DNA from 4 places in the Streptomyces sp. SID5469 genome. Region 2 is predicted to be linked to each of the others. Evidence: riboswitches for the same ligand, from Rfam matches in the RefSeq annotation. Region 2 holds a riboswitch; each other region holds the start of a gene.
What was found. A riboswitch is a leader RNA that binds a small molecule or an ion and turns the genes downstream of it on or off. The one in region 2 is predicted to bind thiamine pyrophosphate.
Positions count from the first base shown of each region.

Region 1: it holds a riboswitch for thiamine pyrophosphate, as region 2 does, so the genes downstream of both, GTY58_RS11565 (HAD-IIA family hydrolase) here and GTY58_RS37395 (cytosine permease) in region 2, are expected to answer to the same signal.
Region 3: it holds a riboswitch for thiamine pyrophosphate, as region 2 does, so the genes downstream of both, thiC (phosphomethylpyrimidine synthase ThiC) here and GTY58_RS37395 (cytosine permease) in region 2, are expected to answer to the same signal.
Region 4: it holds a riboswitch for thiamine pyrophosphate, as region 2 does, so the genes downstream of both, thiO (glycine oxidase ThiO) here and GTY58_RS37395 (cytosine permease) in region 2, are expected to answer to the same signal.

Region 1 is NZ_WWIN01000001.1:2,680,044-2,684,550, forward strand. Features, by position in the region: gene GTY58_RS11560 (CHAT domain-containing protein) at 1-2,781, shown strand, start outside; TPP riboswitch at 2,943-3,123, shown strand; gene GTY58_RS11565 (HAD-IIA family hydrolase) at 3,172-3,966, shown strand; gene msrB (peptide-methionine (R)-S-oxide reductase MsrB) at 4,007-4,414, opposite strand; gene murC (UDP-N-acetylmuramate--L-alanine ligase) at 4,428-4,507, opposite strand, start outside.
Region 2 is NZ_WWIN01000001.1:8,579,714-8,584,220, forward strand. Features, by position in the region: gene GTY58_RS37385 (alginate lyase family protein) at 1-1,388, shown strand, start outside; gene thiD (bifunctional hydroxymethylpyrimidine kinase/phosphomethylpyrimidine kinase) at 1,508-2,305, opposite strand; gene GTY58_RS37395 (cytosine permease) at 2,302-3,717, opposite strand; TPP riboswitch at 3,709-3,803, opposite strand; gene GTY58_RS37400 (jacalin-like lectin) at 3,897-4,507, opposite strand, start outside.
Region 3 is NZ_WWIN01000001.1:5,231,175-5,235,681, reverse strand. Features, by position in the region: gene GTY58_RS22350 (SsgA family sporulation/cell division regulator) at 1-165, shown strand, start outside; gene GTY58_RS22345 (YibE/F family protein) at 333-1,775, opposite strand; TPP riboswitch at 1,847-2,003, shown strand; gene thiC (phosphomethylpyrimidine synthase ThiC) at 1,996-3,801, shown strand; gene GTY58_RS22335 (hypothetical protein) at 3,987-4,507, opposite strand, start outside.
Region 4 is NZ_WWIN01000001.1:7,329,961-7,334,467, forward strand. Features, by position in the region: gene pknB (Stk1 family PASTA domain-containing Ser/Thr kinase) at 1-633, opposite strand, end outside; gene GTY58_RS31720 (thiazole synthase) at 723-1,517, opposite strand; gene thiS (sulfur carrier protein ThiS) at 1,521-1,721, opposite strand; gene thiO (glycine oxidase ThiO) at 1,718-2,884, opposite strand; TPP riboswitch at 2,882-2,995, opposite strand; gene GTY58_RS31735 (hypothetical protein) at 3,047-3,397, shown strand; gene GTY58_RS31740 (FAD-dependent oxidoreductase) at 3,430-4,507, shown strand, end outside.

The DNA.
Region 1 (4,507 bases), 5.9 Mb from region 2:
GTGGACCTCACCACGCCCGCCGAGGACGGGGAGATGCTGCGCACCCGCCTCGACCGGCTCGCCGACGCCGTGGTGATCGGCTCCCCCTCGGACGACCGGCCGCGCGCCGCCGCACAGGCCGAGCAGGCCGTCGACACCCTGCGGCGCCTGCTCGACCTCACCCCCGAAGGGCACCCGGAGCGGGGGGACGTACTGCTGCGGCTGGCGGGGAACCGGTTGGTGGCACAGCATCCGCAGGAGACCATCGACCTGCTGGTACAGGGCGAGTCCGCGTACGCCACAGACCCCCGCCGGGAGCAGATCGCCCGGGCGTTGCTCGTGGAGGCGGCCATGCTCAAGGGAGAGCTGGACTCCCGCGCGGACCTCACCCCCGAGCAGCAGGCGGACTGGCAGGCCATCGACGACGTCATGCTCCCGCTGCTGTCCGGGGACACGACCGGCCACCCGATGCGGTCCGTGATGAATCTGATCGGCCTCGGCGGGGAGGGGGGCGGGAGCCGCAGCCAGGAACTGATGGACTTCGGCAGCATGGTCCTCGGCTACCCGGACCGGGTCGGCCTGAACGAGATCTTCGCCAAGGCGATGGAGCTCCAGGCCCGGCGCATCGCCAGGCTGCCCGAGGAGGAACGCGCGGGCGCCGTCGCCGCGTTCCTGGCGGGAGACGACGACGAGGGCGCGCCCGGGCCGCCGGGCGGGCGGGTCGAGGAGTCCGAGGAGCCGCCGGACACCAGCAGCCTCGACGAGCTGCTGGAGATCCACGAACGACTGCTGCCGCGGCTGCCACCCGACTCCCGCGAGCACCGCCTGCTGCACGGCGGGCGGAACATGCTGCGCCTCGTGCAGATCATGTACGAGTCCATGTACGCGCCGGGCGACACCCGGACGCGTCTGCAGCTGATGCGCCGGGCCCTGCCGCTGATGCGGGAGCTGTTCGAGGAACTGCCCGCCCAGTTGGAGGAGCTGGGGATCAAGCCGGAGCTCTTCGGCGCCCATACGGCACTGGCGTTCGCGTACGAGTCGCCGTTCGAGCAGCTGGAGGCGGTCGAGGAGGGGGTGCGGGCCGCCCGCCGGAGGCTCACGGAACTCGCCCCGGACACGCCGGAGTACGCCGAGACCCGGACCACCCTGGCCCTGTCCCTCTTCGTCCGCCATGCCCTGTGGTCCGAGGAGGCCGACTACGAGGAGGCCGTGGGCATCGCCCGGGAGCTGACCTCGGCGCCGGCTCCCGGCTGGCGCACGGCCATGCTGCTGACGCAGTGGACCTCCGCGGCCCAGTCGCGGATCCAGCGCACCGGGCTGCTGGGCCAGGCACCGCCCGGGGTCGGGCAGTCGCCCAGCCTGATCACCCGGCTGGCCTCCGACGGCGCCGCCACCGCGCTCGACGACCGGGACCCCGTGGAAGCGCTGGAGACCCTGGAGGACGGCCGGGCGCATCTGCTGTCGGGGGCGCTCAACGCCCGCCGCGAACTGGAGGTCCTGCACGGTGCGGACGCCAAGCTGCACGGCCGGCTGCGGGCCGCGCTGGAACGGATCCGGGCGCTCCGCACGGCGAGGGAACCGGGCCGATGGCCCACACCGGACGAGGAGGACGAGCTGCGGTCCGCTTCCGACGACGCGGCCTGGCTCGTCGCCGAACTCCAGCAGCACCCGGGCTTCCAGCGCTTTCTGACCCCGCTTCCCCTGGGTCTCGACGACCTGCTGCCCGCCGCCGCGGAGGGGCCGGTGGTGAGCGTCAACATCAACCCGCGCCGCTGTGACGCCCTGGCGCTGTGCCCCGACGGGCTGCGCGCGGTACCGCTGCCGCGGCTGTACGCCTCCGATCTGGTGGCACAGGCCGAGTCCTTCCGGGTCGCCGTCGAGGCACTGACGGCCGGACCGCGCGACCCTCTGTTCGAGGACGCCCGGGAGATCTTCACGGGAACGCTGGCCTGGCTGTGGGACGTACTGGCCGAACCGGTCCTGGACGCCCTCGGGTTCACCGGTCCGCCGGAGTCAGGAGCGCCCTGGCCCCGGCTGTGGTGGTCGCCGTCCGGGGTGCTCAACTCCTTTCCGCTGCATGCCGCCGGGCGCCACGGCAGCGGGGAGGCGGCGGACGCCGCCGTCCTGGACCGGGTGGCCTCCTCGTACACACCGACCCTGCGCGCCCTGCTCTTCAGCCGGGCCCGCAGGCGCGCGGCACCCGGCCGGCGGCGCACCCTGGCCGTGGCCATGCCGCAGACCGCCGGACAGGCCCCGCTGGCCCGTACGGTCACGGAGGCCACCGAGGCGGTGGCGGCGGGCGGAGGCGTTCCGCTGATCGGACCGGCCGCCACCCGGGACTCGGTGCGTGCGGCCATGGTGGACGCGGCCGTGGTGCACTTCGCGTGCCACGCGGACAGTGACCCCGAGGACCTGTCGGCCGGCCGGCTGCTGCTGGCCGACGGCGACCTGCTGATCCGCGACATCGCCGAGCTCCACCTGGAGACGGCCGAGTTGGCCTACCTCTCGGCCTGCGGCACGGCCCGCGGCGGCGCCACCGCGGCGCTCGCCGACGAGGTGATCCACCTGGGCTCCGCGTTCCAGCTCGCCGGCTACGCCCAGTCGGTGGCCACGCTCTGGGAGGTGGGCGACTCCTTCGCGGCCAGGGCCGCGGCCGAGTTCCACCGCACCCTGGCCCCCTCCCTCCCGGGCCCCGGCCCCCTGCCCGCGGCCCTGGCCCTGCACCACACGGTGCGCTCGCTGAGACAAGACGACCGGGAGCGGCCTTGGACGTGGTCGGCGTTGGTGCACGCGGGGGCCTGAGCGGCGCGTGTGCGGCGGGCGGAAGACGGGCCGGAGACGGGCACCGGGCGGGCGCCAGACGAGCGGACGAGCGGACGAGCGGACGAGCGCCAGACGGGTAAAAAATCCCGATTTAGGAGGGTTCATTTCCTGTTGACCGCACTAGAATGAGAAACAGCCTGCGGGACGAGCGAGGGAGTTCGACCGGAGTAGCCGACTTTGGCGTGAAGCTGGGAGTACGTGGTTTCCGCCCGGGCCGACGTCGACGGTCGGGCTGAGAGGCTGGAAGGTCGCAGGACCTGACAGCGACCTCTGGAACCTGATCCGGACCATACCGGCGCAGGGAGCCCGTCTCGCAGGTTATTCGTGTGCGAAGCGACGCACCCACGGACCCCGCGGTATTGTCCTGACATGGATGCCGTACGTGCGGTCCTGATCGACATCGACGGTGTGCTCACCGTCTCGTGGAAGCCACTGCCCGGCGCGATCGAGGCGCTGCACCGGATCCGCGACGCCAGCCTCGGCGTGGTCCTGCTCACCAATACGACGTCCCGTACGCGCGCGTCGATCGCTGCGACACTGGGCGCCTCGGGCTTCCCGGTGAGCGCCGAGGACATCCTCACCGCACCCACCGCCACCGCGGCCCATCTCACCGACCACTGTCCCGGCGCCCGCTGCTCCCTGCTGAACAGCGGTGACATCCGGGAGGACCTCGTCGGCGTGACCCTGCTCGACGACACCGACACCGTCCCGGACGTCGTCATCGTGGGCGGTGCCGGCCCAGAGTTCGACTACGCGGCGCTCAACCGGGTCTTCGGCCACCTCCAGCGGGGCGCCCGGCTGGTGGCGATGCACCGCAACCTGTACTGGCGCACCGACCGCGGACTGGATCTCGACAGCGGTGCGTTCCTGCTCGGGCTGGAGCACGCCGCCGGCACTCGGGCCGAGATCACCGGCAAGCCGGCGCCCGCGTTCTTCGAGGCGGCGCTGACACGCCTCGGGGCCGGCCCCGGCCAGGCGGTCATGGTCGGCGACGACATCGAGTCCGACGTGCTCGCGGCACAGCGCACGGGTATCACCGGTGTCCTCGTCAAGACCGGAAAATACCTGCCCGAAACGCACCACGCGGCGAGCGCACGGCCCGACCACGTCCTGGACTCCGTCGCGGATCTCCCCGCCCTGCTGGACTCCGTCGTGCGCCGCTAGGGCCTGCCCGAGGGGTCACCCCCGGGCGTGCCCGCCTGCCTCAGCCCTCGTCCGGCGCCAGCCGCAACGAGATGGAGTTGATGCAGTACCGCTGATCGGTCGGGGTCGCATACCCCTCCCCCTCGAACACATGTCCGAGATGCGACCCGCAGCGAGCGCACCGCACCTCCGTCCGCACCATCCCGTGCGAACGGTCGTCGATCAGCTCCACGGCGTCCGTGTTCTTCGGGTCGTAGAAGGACGGCCAGCCGCAGTGCGACTCGAACTTCTCGTTCGACGTGAAGAGCTCCGCGCCGCAGGCACGGCAGGAGTAGACGCCCTTCGTCCTGGTGTCCGTGTACTCACCCGTGAACGCCGGCTCCGTGCCGGCCTTGCGCAGGACCGCGTATTCGGCCGGGGTCAGCTCCGCGCGCCATGCCTCGTCCGGCTTTTCGATGTCGTACGACACGAGCCTCAGCCCCTCACTGCTTCGACAGACGGTCCAGGATCCGCGGGCCGAGCTCCGTCACGTCGCCCGCGCCCATGGTGAGAACCAGATCGC
Region 2 (4,507 bases):
GTGCCTCCACCGCGGTCGCCGCCGACGCGTTCGCACATCCGGGGTTGCTGCACACCCGGGCCGACCTGGACCGGATGGCGGCCAAGGTGAAGGCGGGCACCGGGCAGTGGAAGGCGGGCTTCGCCAAGCTGACGGCCAACTCCCACGCGCGGAGCGGCTGGCAGGCGAACCCGCAGCGGACGGTGTACCGCGGATCGGGCACCCCCGAGAACTACGGCACGCTCTACAACGACATCCACGCCGCCTACCAGAACGCCCTGCGCTGGCACATCACCGGCGAGACCGCGCACGCCGACACCGCGGTGGCGATCCTCAACGCCTGGTCGGGCAGGCTCACCGCACTCGACGGCAGCGCCGACCGGTTCCTCGCGGCCGGGCTGTACGGCTACCAGTTCGCCAACGCCGCCGAACTCGTCCGTGACCACGACGGCTTCGAACTGGCCCGCTTCCAGAAGATGATGCTGAATGTCTTCGCCCCGGTCAGCGAGGACTTCCTCACGAACCACAACGGCGCCTACCTCACCAACTATTGGGCCAACTGGGACCTGACCGCCCTCGCCTGCGTCCTGGCCGTGGGCATCCTGTGCGACGACCGCGCCAAGGTGCGGCGCGCCGTCACCTACTTCAAGTCGGGCCAGGGCATGGGCTCGGTCAGGAACGCCATCCCGGTCGTGCACGCCGACGGTCTCGCGGAGTGGGTCGAGGCCGGACGCGACCAGGGCCACGCCCTGCTCGGCGTCGGACTGATGGGCACCGTCTGCGAGATGGCCTGGAACCAGGGCATCGACCTGTACGGCCACGACGACAACCGGTTCCTCAAGGGCGCCCAGTACGTGGCCAAGTGGAGCATGGGCGGGGACGTGCCCTACACGGCCAACACCCGGAAGAAGGGCGCTCCGGGGGTCTGGTCGGGCACGGAGTCCGCCACCAGGGCGGCGGACGTCGATCCGACCATGACGCGGCCGATCTGGGCCATGATCTCCAACCACTACACCAAGCGCCGGGGCCTGTCCGCGCCGTACCTCACCCGGATCGCCGCCAAGGCCGCTCCCGAGGGCGGCGGCGGTGACTACGGTCCCAACAGCGGAGGATACGACCAGCTCGGCTTCGGCACGCTGGCCTTCACCCGGGAGGCGGGGGACACGGCTGAGTCCACCAAGGCCCCGACGCCCACGCGCACGGACGCCGCTCCGTCAGCCGCCTCGTCCGCCGGCCCGGCCACGTCCCCGTCCGCCTCGGCGTCCGAGGGCAGCCGGTCGCAGGGCGGCAGCGGCGACCTGGCCGTCACCGGCACCGGTGGCGTCGCCGCGGTCGCGGGCACCGGCGTCCTGGCCATCGCGGGCGGCCTGATCGCACTGCGTCGCCGGCAGGCGGGCACCCGGCCGTGACAGATGCGGTACGGCGGCGGTACGGCGACCGGCCGCTCGGCCACCGCCGTACCGCGACCGCGCATGTTCACGCGGCGCGGCAGGCGCACGGCGGTGAGGGTGGGCTCCACCCGCCCGCCTCACGCCTGGGAGCGCAGCCGCCACCCGTGATCCACCGGCCCGATGCCGGCCCCCAGTGCGAACCCCGCCGCGATCGCCGCCGTGACGTAGTCCTTGGCCTCCCGCACCGCGTCCGGAACCGGAAGGCCCCGCGCCAGCCCCACCGCCACCGCCGAGGCGAGGGTGCAGCCCGTGCCGTGGGTGTGACGGTTGTCGTGCCGGGGGGCGCGCAGCCAGTGCTCCGCGCTGCCGTCGGTCAGCAGGTCCACGGCCTCGCCGGGCAGATGGCCGCCCTTCACGAGCACCCAGCGCGGGCCGTACGCGAGCAGGTGTGCGGCGGCGCGGCGCATGCCGGACTCGTCGTTCACCGCGATGCCGGTGAGCTGCGCGACCTCGTCCAGATTCGGCGTGGCCACCGTCGCGAGCGGCAGCAGCCGGGTCCGTACGGCATCCAGCGCGTCGTCGGCCAGCAGCCGGTCGCCGTGCTTGGACACGCTCACCGGGTCCACGACGACCGGAGCCGCCACGTCCGACAGCAGCTCGGCAACGGCCGTGACCAGGGCGGACGAGCCGAGCATGCCGGTCTTGACCGCCTGCACGCCGATGTCGTCGACGACACTGCGGTACTGGGCGCGCACCGCCTCCACGGGCAGTTCCCAGGCGCCCTGCACCCCGACGGAGTTCTGCGCGGTGACCGCGGTCAGCACGCTCATGCCGTGGGCGCCGAGCGCCAGCATCGTCTTCAGGTCGGCCTGGATTCCGGCGCCTCCGCCGGAGTCGGAGCCGGCGATCGTCAGGACCCGGGGCAGGGCGGTCATACGAGGCTCTCCTCTCGGCGGTGGCGCAGCCGCACGGGGGCGTAGAGGGCCAGGGCCACGACGAACGCCACGTAGTACGACAGGTCGGCGCCGTGCAGCGCGTCCGCCACCGGGCCCACGTACAGGCTCGTGTCCATGAACGGCACGGCCGCGGCGAAGGCGGCCACGAACGCCACCAGCGGCGGCCACCACGGCTGCGGCCGGCCGGCCTCCGCGGCCAGGTCGATCTCGGCACCCTCGCGGGTGCGGGCCCGGGCGATCCAGTCGACGACGACGATCGCCACGAACCCGGGAATCCAGTAGCCGACGAACAGCAGCACGTTCTGGAAGCGCGCGGTGGTGTTTGCCGCGTGCATCCACAGCACCAGCGGGAAGCCGAGCGCGGCGGCCAGGGCGGCGGCCACCGGGCGCGGCACGCGCACGCCCGCGGTCTGCAGGGCCAGGGACCCGCTGTAGTCGTTCATCGCGTTGCTGCACAGCGCCGCCAGCGCCACGGCCAGCAGCCCGAACGCCCCGAGGGCCCCGCCGCCCAGCACCTGGTCCACGCCCGCGGCGGTCTGGTCGGTCAGCACGGACGCGCCCCACAGTCCGAGGGCCTGGACCGCCACGAAGGAGACCGCGAGACCCAGCAGGGTGCACCAGAACATCCGCGGGCGGGACGTGGAGCGCGGCAGATAGCGGCTGAAGTCGCTGGCGTACGGGGCCCAGGACAGGGCCAGACTCAGGGCGATGGTGCTGGTCAGCACGAACGCGCCGGCCCGGTCGGCGCCGTGCGCGCCGCCGGTCGACGCGGCGTGGACACCGTCGAGCATGCGCCAGGCGATCAGCGCGAACGCGGCGGCGAGCACGAACGTCATGACGATCTGGAGCCGGTGGATGGCCTCGTAGCCGAGGACGCCGAGCGCCCCCTGGCCGGCCATCATGACCAGGACGCCGAGCCAGAACGGCCAGCCGCACAGCTGTGCCAGCGCGTCCCCGCCGAACAGTCCGATCAGCGCGTCCCAGGCCACCGAGGACAGCCACTGGAGCATGCCGGGCACCGCCACCGCGCGGCCGAAGGCGAGCCGGGCCAGCGGCAGCTGTCCGGCGCCGGTCCGGCTGCCCCAGGTGCTCAGGTAGGCGGTGGGCACCGCGCCCACGACCGTACCCAGCACGACGGCGGCGAGCGCGGTCGCGAAGTCCAGGCCGAGCGCGATGCCGATGGTTCCGGTGAACACGCCCGTCATCGTCAGATTGGGGGCGAACCACACGGTGAACAGGCGTCCGGCTCCGCCGTAGCGATTGTTCTCGGGGACCGGTTCGATGCCGTGCCCCTCGACCCGGAGATCGCCGGGCGCCGCGGGCATCCGCCCGTCGAAGACGGTCCGCCGGCCGTCGGCGGGCAGCCCGCCGGGAACATGCGCCAAAGGCATGGAAGACATCCCTCCGCCAGTACGAACTGGTTCAGGTTCGACGGGTGTGATCTCAGCCCTCGGATGGGGCACCCCGTGTCCGGTACGACGAAAAGCCTAACCCGATCTCCGCCGACGCCCCTACGGAGGATGCGTGACGACGGTCCGGCGGCGGGCGCGGACGCCGCCGGACCTGGGGATCAGCGCTGGGTGTAGATGAAGCCGATCTTGTCGACCTCGTCGCCGGCGCGGCCGTGGAATCCGGCGATCTGCCGACCGGACGGAGCGGTGCGGGTCACGCAGTCGGACGTGGTGGTGCCGCCCGCCAGGCTGTTCCCGAGGTTGGTGGTGAACTTCGCGTAGAAGATCCGGGTGTGGCCGTCCTTCACGCCCTGGCACAGATGGGCGGAGGTGACGTACTCGCCGCTGCCGAGGGTCAGCGACGAGGCGGTGCCGCCGGTGCCGCCGTGGGCCAGCGTCGTGCCGTTGCCGAGCGTGAGACCCATCCGGTCCACGCGGGAGCCGCTGCGCAGCGAGACCGTCGTGGCGCGGGCGCCGGCCGGCACGCTGTCGATGTCGTTGAAGTAGTCGCCGTGCGGCCCGCCGAACTGGTCGCTCAGCTGGAACGCGGAGGCGCGCGACCAGGAGAACGCCGCGGTGATCGGGTCGTGGTCGGAGAGCATCAGGCCGTCGGAGTTGAGGAACGCGGCGTGCTCGTTGTCGTACGACGTGGCGTCGAGCGTGACGAGCTTGCTGCCGCGGTAAAGGATCTTGTCGACGACCTCGCAGGTGTTGGGCACGGTGGCCCCGG
Region 3 (4,507 bases), 3.3 Mb from region 2:
GGCGATCACGCACTGTTCCGGTCCGGGGCGGTACCGCTGGTGACGTTCCTCGACCGCACCGACAAGCTGGTGCCTCTGGGCCAGGAGTGTTCCCTTGCTGACTTCGATGCCCATCTCGACGAGGCGCTGGACCGCATCCTCGCGGAGGAGCAGAGCGCGGGTTGACGCACCTGACGTCAACAGAGGCGTAACGGTTCAGCACTCACATGGCTTAACGCCGACGGCCGTGTGTCGGCGGTATTGAGCCAGTTCGCCTCGCCGGGCGCTCCGCCGGGCCGGAGTCACCTTCTTCCTGGGCCGAGCCGCGGATGCGCCCCGCCCTGGAGTGGACGTCAGCGCTTGCGGCGGCGCCCCCTCCCGGAGCGCAGCGGTGCGGCCGCAGCCGGTGCGGGCGTTCCCGGGCGGTCCGCCGAGACCACCAGGGCGGCCAGGGCCGTGGTGACGGGAACAGAGGCGACCAGGCCGATCGAGCCGACGAGTGTGCGGACGATCTCCTCGGCGACCAGTTCGCTGTTGGCGACCGTGCCGACGCTGCTCTGCGCGATCGAGAAGAGGAGCAGCAGGGGCAGGGCGGCACCCGCATACGCCAGGACCAACGTGTTGACGACCGACGCGATGTGGTCGCGGCCGATGCGGATGCCCGCGCGATACAGACCGCGCCAGCCCATCGTCGGATTGGCCTCGTGCAGCTCCCATACCGCCGACGTCTGAGTGACCGTCACGTCGTCGAGAACACCGAGGGAACCGATGATCACGCCCGCCAGCAGCAGACCACTCATGTCGATGTGCGGGTACAGGCCGTGGATCAGGCCAGTGTTGTCGTCCGTGTTGCCGGTCAGCGCGGCCCAGCCGATGAACTGTGAGCCGAGCAGGCCGATCAGCACCAACGAGAGCAGCGTGCCCAGTACGGCCACCGATGTCCGGGCTGAAAGACCGTGACACATGTAGAGCGCGATCAACATGATGGCGCTCGCCCCGACCACCGCCACGATCAGTGGATTCGAGCCCTCCAGGATCGCGGGCAGGATGAACAAGGTCAGCACCATGAAGCTGATGGCCAGCGCGACCAGCGCCATGACGCCGCGCATCCGGCCCACGACGACGACGGCGAGTGCGAAGATGCCGGCGAGCAAAGCCATGGGGAACTTGCGCTCCACATCGGTGACCGAATACTGCAAGTTCTTGGGTGCGGAGGGTTCGTAGGCGACCACGACCTTCTCGCCCTGGTGCAACTGCCGTGTCTGGTCCGGCTGGACGATCTCGGTGAACGTACGGCCCTTGTCCTTGCCGGTGTCGACGCGGATGGTTGCCTTCTTGCAGGTGCCACTGGCCTGCTGCTGGGCAGAGGAGCCTTCGGCGGTGGAGGTGTCGCCGGTCGGGGTGTCACCCGAGGCGTTCACGGACTTGCAGTCGACCTCGTCGACCTTGGTGACCGTGGCCTGCTGGGTCTGCCGGTCGAAGCCCACACCGCTGCGCTCATGTCCCGGGACACCGCCCGGCCACAGCACCGCGAGACCCACTACGACCGCCACGGCGAACGGGATCAGGATCGCGGCGATGACCTTGCGCAGATGTTGGGAAACGGGGGCGGCCGGGCCATGACTGTGACTGTGCGAGTGGCCGGGACCGTTCCCGCCTCCGGAGCCCTGGCCATGGTCATGGCCGTCTCCAGGGCTGTGGCCCCCCGGACCGTCGCTTTGTCCACGGCCGCCGCCGGGGCCTTGGCCGCGCGGAGGCTCGGACGGCGGGAATGGGGGCTGTTGCGTCGTGGTCACCGACCGATCATCGCAAGAACGGGAGGGGCCCACTGTTCAGCTCGCCCAATCAGACGCTAGCGTGAGAGGACCTTTGCACACGCGGGAGCTCGGAGCACCGGGCTGAGAGGGCGCTGACCTCCGCATCCGCGATGTTTCACGTGGAACATCGTCGGGCGGACATTGCTGCGTCGACCGCTGAACCTGTTACCGGGTAATGCCGGCGTAGGGAGTAGGTCTCATGACCAACAAGGACGCACGCACGCCTGCCTCCAGCCAGACGGGCGAGGCGCTCGCCTCGCCCCAGGGCGACCAGGAGGCCGGGAAATCCATCGGCTGGCACAAGGCGTACGTCGCGGGTTCGCGCCCCGATCTGCGGGTGCCGGTCCGTCAGGTGCACCTCACCAACGGGGAGTCGGTGACGCTCTACGACACCTCCGGCCCGTACACCGACCCGTCCGTCGACACCGATGTCCGCAGGGGACTCGCGCCGCTGCGGGAGAACTGGATCATCGCCCGCGGCGACACCGAGGAGTACGCGGGCCGACCCGTTCGCCCCGAGGACGACGGGATCAAGCACACCTCGCCGCGCGGCGGGCTGCGCAACCTGGACGCGGTGTTCCCGGGGCGGCCACGTCAGCCGCGCCGGGGCCGTGACGGACAGGCCGTGACGCAGCTCGCGTACGCGCGCCGCGGCGAGATCACGCCCGAGATGGAGTTCGTGGCCGTCCGGGAGAACGTCTCGGCGGAGGTCGTGCGCGAGGAGATCGCGGCCGGACGGGCCGTAATGCCCGTGAACGTCAACCACCCGGAGATCGAGCCGATGATCATCGGCAAGCGGTTCCTGGTGAAGGTCAACGCCAACATCGGCAACTCCGCGGTCACTTCCTCCATCGAGGAGGAGGTCGAGAAGATGACCTGGGCGACCCGCTGGGGCGCCGACACCGTCATGGACCTGTCCACCGGCCGCAACATCCACACCACGCGCGAATGGGTCCTGCGCAACTCCCCCGTGCCGATCGGCACGGTCCCGCTCTACCAGGCGCTCGAGAAGGTCGACGGCAGGGCCGAGGAACTGACCTGGGAGATCTACAAGGACACGGTCATCGAACAGGCCGAGCAGGGCGTGGACTACATGACGGTCCATGCGGGCGTGCGCCTCCCCTATGTGCCGCTCACCGCGAACCGCAAGACCGGGATCGTCTCGCGCGGCGGCTCGATCATGGCGGCGTGGTGCCTGGCGCACCACAAGGAGAGCTTCCTGTACGAGAACTTCGAGGAGCTCTGCGAGATCCTCGCGGCATACGACGTCACGTACTCCCTCGGCGACGGTCTGCGTCCCGGCTCGATCGCGGACGCCAACGACGAGGCGCAGTTCGCGGAACTCCGAACTCTGGGGGAACTCAACCGGATCGCGAAGCGTTTCAACGTACAGACCATGATCGAGGGCCCGGGCCACGTCCCGATGCACAAGATCAAGGAGAACATCGACCTTCAGCAGGAGATCTGCGATGAAGCTCCTTTCTATACGCTCGGCCCACTGACGACGGACGTCGCGCCGGCGTACGACCACATCACCTCCGGCATCGGTGCCGCGATGATCGCCTGGTGGGGCACGGCGATGCTCTGCTACGTCACGCCCAAGGAGCACTTGGGTCTGCCCAACCGTGACGACGTCAAGACCGGCGTCATCACCTACAAGATCGCCGCCCATGCCGCCGACCTCGCCAAGGGGCACCCAGGCGCGCAGGAGTGGGACGACGCGCTGTCCGACGCCCGGTTCGAGTTCCGCTGGGAGGACCAGTTCAACCTGGCCCTCGACCCGGACACGGCACGGGAGTTCCACGACGAGACGCTCCCGGCGGAGCCGGCCAAGACGGCCCACTTCTGCTCGATGTGCGGGCCGAAGTTCTGTTCGATGAAGATCTCCCAGGACATCCGCCGTGAGCACGGCGGGACGCGGACGGAGGTCGAGGAAGGCATGGCACAGAAGTCCAAGGAGTTCGCGGCGGCCGGGAACCGGGTCTATCTGCCGTTGGCGGACTGACTGGGACGAGAGAGCCGGAGCTGAAGTTCCGGCCCGCGCTCTCGGTGAGCGCGGGCCGGACTCCGGTGGGTTGCTTCCGGCTGCGCCGGTCGGCCTCCGGCGGCCCGGTCACTCCGGCTGAGGTCCGAAGGGCCCGGCCGCACCGGCCGATGGTCGTCGCGGCCGACTGCCGGTTCGGCCGGGTGTTACTCCGGCTGGTGCTCCGGCCCCCCGAAGTCCGGGCTGGTGAAGTCCGGGCTCGTGAAGCTGGGGCGGGGGCCCGCCGCGGGCCCGCCGTCGGGGCTGGTGAAGCCCGGGCGGTGGTAGCCGAGGTGCGGGATGCGGCTGGGTGCCTCCGAGGGGGCGGGGCTGCCCAGTGCGGCCGTGCCGGGGTCGGCGAGTGCCTCGCGGAGGAACGGCAGGAGGCCCCGCTCCAGCAGGGCCTCGTGCCAGGCCTCCCTGGCCCGGGCCACTTCATCGGTCAGCTCGCTCTGGGCGCTGGTCTCCAGGGCGCTGGGGCTGTTGCGCAGAGCGGTGAGCAGCAGGCCGACCGCGGCGACCAGGATCGCTGCCGCGGTGACCGCGCCGAAGACCCACCCGGTGGTCAGGAGGGTCTGGGTGAACGCCTGCTCGGGATTGAGCATCTTCAGGATGTAGCCGACGAGCAGGAATATCGCCGCGGCGGTGCCGGCGAGGACGGGGGCGAGGACGACGGCGACGGCGCCGG
Region 4 (4,507 bases), 1.2 Mb from region 2:
CGTGAGCATCTCGTAGAGGACGACACCGCACGCGTACACGTCGACGCGGGTGTCCGCCGTGCCGTGCTCTATCTGCTCCGGCGCGAGATACGACACGGTGCCGAGCACGGAGCCCGTGGTGTTCGTGACGGTGTCCACAGCCCGTACGAGCCCGAAGTCGGCCACCTTGACCCGGCCGTCGTCCCCTATCAGGACGTTCTCCGGCTTCATGTCGCGGTGCACGAACCCGGCGCGGTGCGCGGCGCCGAGCGCGGCGAGCACCGGCTCCAGGATGTCGAGCGCGGCCCGCGGCTGCAGCGCCCCCCGGTCGCGCAGCACATCGCGCAGGGTGCAGCCGGCCACGTACTCCATGGCGAGATAGACGTACGACCCGTCCGCGCCCTGGTCGAAGACCTGCACCACATTGGGGTGCGCGAGCCGCGCCACCGACTTGGCCTCGCGGATGAAACGCTCGACGAACGAGCCGTCGGCGGCCAGTGTCGGATGCATCACCTTGAGGGCGAGCACACGGTCCAGGCGGGTGTCCACGGCCCGGTAGACCGTGGCCATCCCACCGACCGCGATCCGAGCGTCGACGCGGTAGCGGCCGTCGAGCACCTGCCCGAGGAGGGGGTCCTGAAGGGTCGTATCCACGCAGGTGAGTCTACGAGCCGCCACTGTCACACCCACCCGGTCCGCTTGATCCGGGGACGGAATGCAGCAGAGCTGTGACTGTTGCGCGACTAGAACGCGGGGCGCTCGGGATCCAGGTGTGCGCGCCCCTCCGGCGGGGACGACGCCTCGGCGAAATGGCGGCGTGGGATGCGTCCCGCGCGGTACGCGAGCCGGCCCGCGTCCACCGCGTGCCGCATGCCCTCGGCCATCAGCACCGGTTCCTGCGCCCGCGTCACGGCCGAGGCGAGCATCACACCCGCGCAGCCCAGCTCCATCGCCAGCGCCACGTCCGACGCCGTACCCGCCCCCGCGTCCAGGATCACCGGCACGCGCGCGTGCTCCACGATCAGCTGGAAGTTGTGCGGGTTGCGGATGCCGAGCCCGGAGCCGATGGGCGAGCCGAGCGGCATGACCGCCGCGCAGCCGACGTCCTCCAGCTTGCGCGCGAGGACGGGGTCGTCGTTGGTGTACGGCAGCACGGTGAAGCCGTCGTCGACCAGGGTCTCGGCGGCGTCGAGCAGCTCGATCGGATCGGGCAGCAGGGTGCGCTCGTCGGCGATGACCTCCAGCTTGATCAGGTCGGTGCCGAGCGCCTCGCGGGCCAGGCGCGCGGTCAGCACGGCCTCGCCCGCGGTGAAACAGCCGGCCGTGTTGGGCAGCACCCGGATGCCGAGCCGGTCGAGCACGGACAGCACGGAGCCGTGGACGCCCGCGTCGACGCGCCGCATCGCGACCGTCGTCAACTCCGTGCCGGACGCCACGAGCGCCCGCTCCAGGATGTCGAGGCTGGGCGCCCCGCCCGTCCCCATGATCAGCCGGGACGAGAACGGCGTATCGCCGAGGACGAAGGGATCGTCAGCCATGGTTCAGCCTCCTTGCACGGCGGTGAGGACTTCGACGCGGTCCCCCTCGGAGAGGGCCGTGGAGGACCACTGCGCGCGCGGGACGACGGTTTCGTTGAGGGCGGCGGCCACGCCGGAGGGAGCCGCGGTGAGTGTCTTCACGAGGGTGTCGAGCGCGGTGCCCGGCGCGATCCGCCGGCGCTCGCCGTTGACCGAGATGTTCATGCGGACTGCTCCGTGAGTACGGCGGTGCTGAAACGCCTGGGGGTGAAGGGGCGGGCCTCGTCGGGAAGCTCGCCGGTGGTCAGGACATGCGCCATGGCGTCTCCGGTGACGGGGGTGAGCAGGACGCCGTTGCGGAAGTGGCCGGTGGCCAGCAGCAGCCCGTCCAGCTCGGTGGGGCCGAGCAGCGGCGCGTTGTCCGGCGAGCCGGGGCGCAGTCCCGCGCGGGTCTCGGTGAGCGGCAGTTCGGTGATCCCCGGCACCAGCTCGTGCGCGTCGCGCAGCAGCTCGTACACCCCGCCCGCGGTCACCGTGGTGTCCCAGCCCAGCTCCTCACTGGTCGCGCCGACGACCAGCTCGCCACTCTCGCGCGGCACCAGATAGATCTGGCTGCCGCGGACGACGGCGCGCACGGTACGGCTCAGGAACGGTGCGTACCGCTTCGGCACGGTCAGCCGCAGCACCTGTCCCTTCACCGGGCGGACGGGCGGCAGTACGTCGTCGGGGACGCCCGCGAGCTGCCCGCTGAGGCTGCCCCCGGCGAGCACGATCTGGCCCGCGGCCAGCTCGGCGCCGTCCCTGGTCACGACCCCGGCGGCCCGGCCCCGCACCAGGAACAGGCGCTCGGCCCACACCCGGTGGAAGACCACCCCGGCGCGCTCGCAGGCCACCACCAGCGCCTTGGCGAGCCGGCGCGGATCGATCTGGTGATCGCCGTCGACTCTGAGCCCCCCGCGTACGCCGGGCGCGAGCATCGGCTCGAGACGGCGGCACTCGCGGCCGTTCAGCCACTCCGACTCGAGCCCCGACCGGCGTTGCAGGGCATGCAGTTCGCGCAGCTGGGCACGGTCGTCGGCGTCGAGCGCGACGGCGAGCGTGCCGCACCGGCGGTAGCCGAGATCGTGCCCGGTCGCCTCGGTGAGCTCGGCGGCGAAGTCCGGATAGCGGCGCGCGGAGGCAAGGTTGAGCCCCAGCAGGGTCTGCTCGCCGTAGTGCAGCTCGGTGACCGCAGCGAGCATCCCGGCGGCCACCTGGGCGGCCCCGCCACCGGGGTCGGGGTCCACCACAGCCGTGGCGAACCCGCGCTGCGCGGCGCGCCAGGCGGTCACCAGACCGATGATTCCGCCCCCCACGACGAGGACGTCGGAGGTATGTGTAGGCGACATGGGCGTCCAGCCCCTCCCTTCGCCGGCATGACCCGGATCAGGTTCGTACGGTCGGAGGCCGTCCCAGCCTCCCTCTCAGCCCGGTGCGTCCGGGCTCCCGCGAGTGCTTTACGTTGGCCAGCCTAGCCCGTGCCGTTTGCCTCAGTAAGGGAGCCTCCTGCCATGGCCCGTTCGCTCGACGGACTCGTCCTCGCCCCGGTCACGGACCAGGCGCCGGGTCAGGTGGGTACCCGTACCCGGTTCACGTACCACGAGAAGGACGGCGAGATCTGGGCCGAGTACGCGGGCGGCGATGTCGTACGCGGCCACCTCGTGGGCAGGCGTGAAGGGGACCGCCTGGACTTCCGGTACGTGCAGCTGAAGCACGACGGGACCACATCGTCCGGGCACTGCGTCTCCACGGTGATCGAGCTGGCGGACGGCCGTGTGCGTCTTCAGGAGACCTGGGAGTGGGAGTCGCAGCCGGGCAACGGGACGAGTGTTGTGGAGCAGGTCACTGAGCACGCCCCCTGACTGACAAACTGTCAGTTGTCTATGGTGATCAGGTGAGCGAGCAGACGCAGGAACGAGGCCGTACGGCAGCGCGGCGTGTCGTCGTCGTGGGCGCGGGCATGGCCGGGGTGCAGACCGCGGTCGCCCTGCGGGAGCAGGGCTTCACGGGCGGAGTGACGCTGATCGGCGCGGAACCCCATCAGCCGTACGACCGGCCGCCGCTGTCCAAGGCCGTGCTGCTCGGCAAGGCCGAGGGCTCCGCCTTCGACGTCGACTTCGAGGCGCTCGGCATCGAGCTCCAGCTCGGCCGCGAGGCGCTCGGCCTGCGCCCGGAGGACCACGAACTCGACACGGACTCGGGCCCCGTCCCGTACGACGTCCTGGTCGCCGCCACCGGTGCGGAACCGATCCAGCTGCCGGGCGCCGAGGGCGTCCCGGGCGTGCATCTGCTGCGCACCCTGGACGACGCCGAGCGGCTGCGTCCCGTCCTCGCCCAGCAGCACGACATCGTGGTCGTCGGGGCCGGCTGGATCGGCGCCGAGTTCGCCACGGCCGCGCGCGAGGCAGGCTGCGCGGTCACGGTCGTCGAGGCCGCGGACCGGCCGCTCGCGGGGGCGCTGCCCGCCGAGGTGGCCGCGCCGATGACGGCCTGGTACGGCGACAGCGGGGCGCGGCTTCTCACCCACGCGCGCGTGGAGCGCATCGAGCCGGGCGCGGTGGTGCTCGACAACGGCTCGCGGGTGCCCGCGGGCGCCGTCGTCGTCGGCATCGGCGCCCGTCCCGCCACGGCCTGGCTCGTCGGCTCCGGGATCGCGCTCGGCGCCCACCAGGAGGTCCTCGCCGACAACCACCTGCGCACCTCCCTGCCGGATGTGTACGCGGTCGGCGACTGCGCCTCCTTCCCGTCGGGACGCTACGAGGCGCGCCTGCTCGTCCATCACTGGGACAACGCCTTGCAGGGCCCGCGGACGGTGGCCGCGAACATCATCGGGGAGGCCCCGGCGGCGTACGACCCGGTCCCGTACTTCTGGTCGGAGCAGTTCGGCCGGTTCGTCCAGTACGTGGGCCACCACGCGACCGCCGACGCGACGGTGTGGCGCGGGGACCCGGAGGGGGCCGCCTGGACGGTGT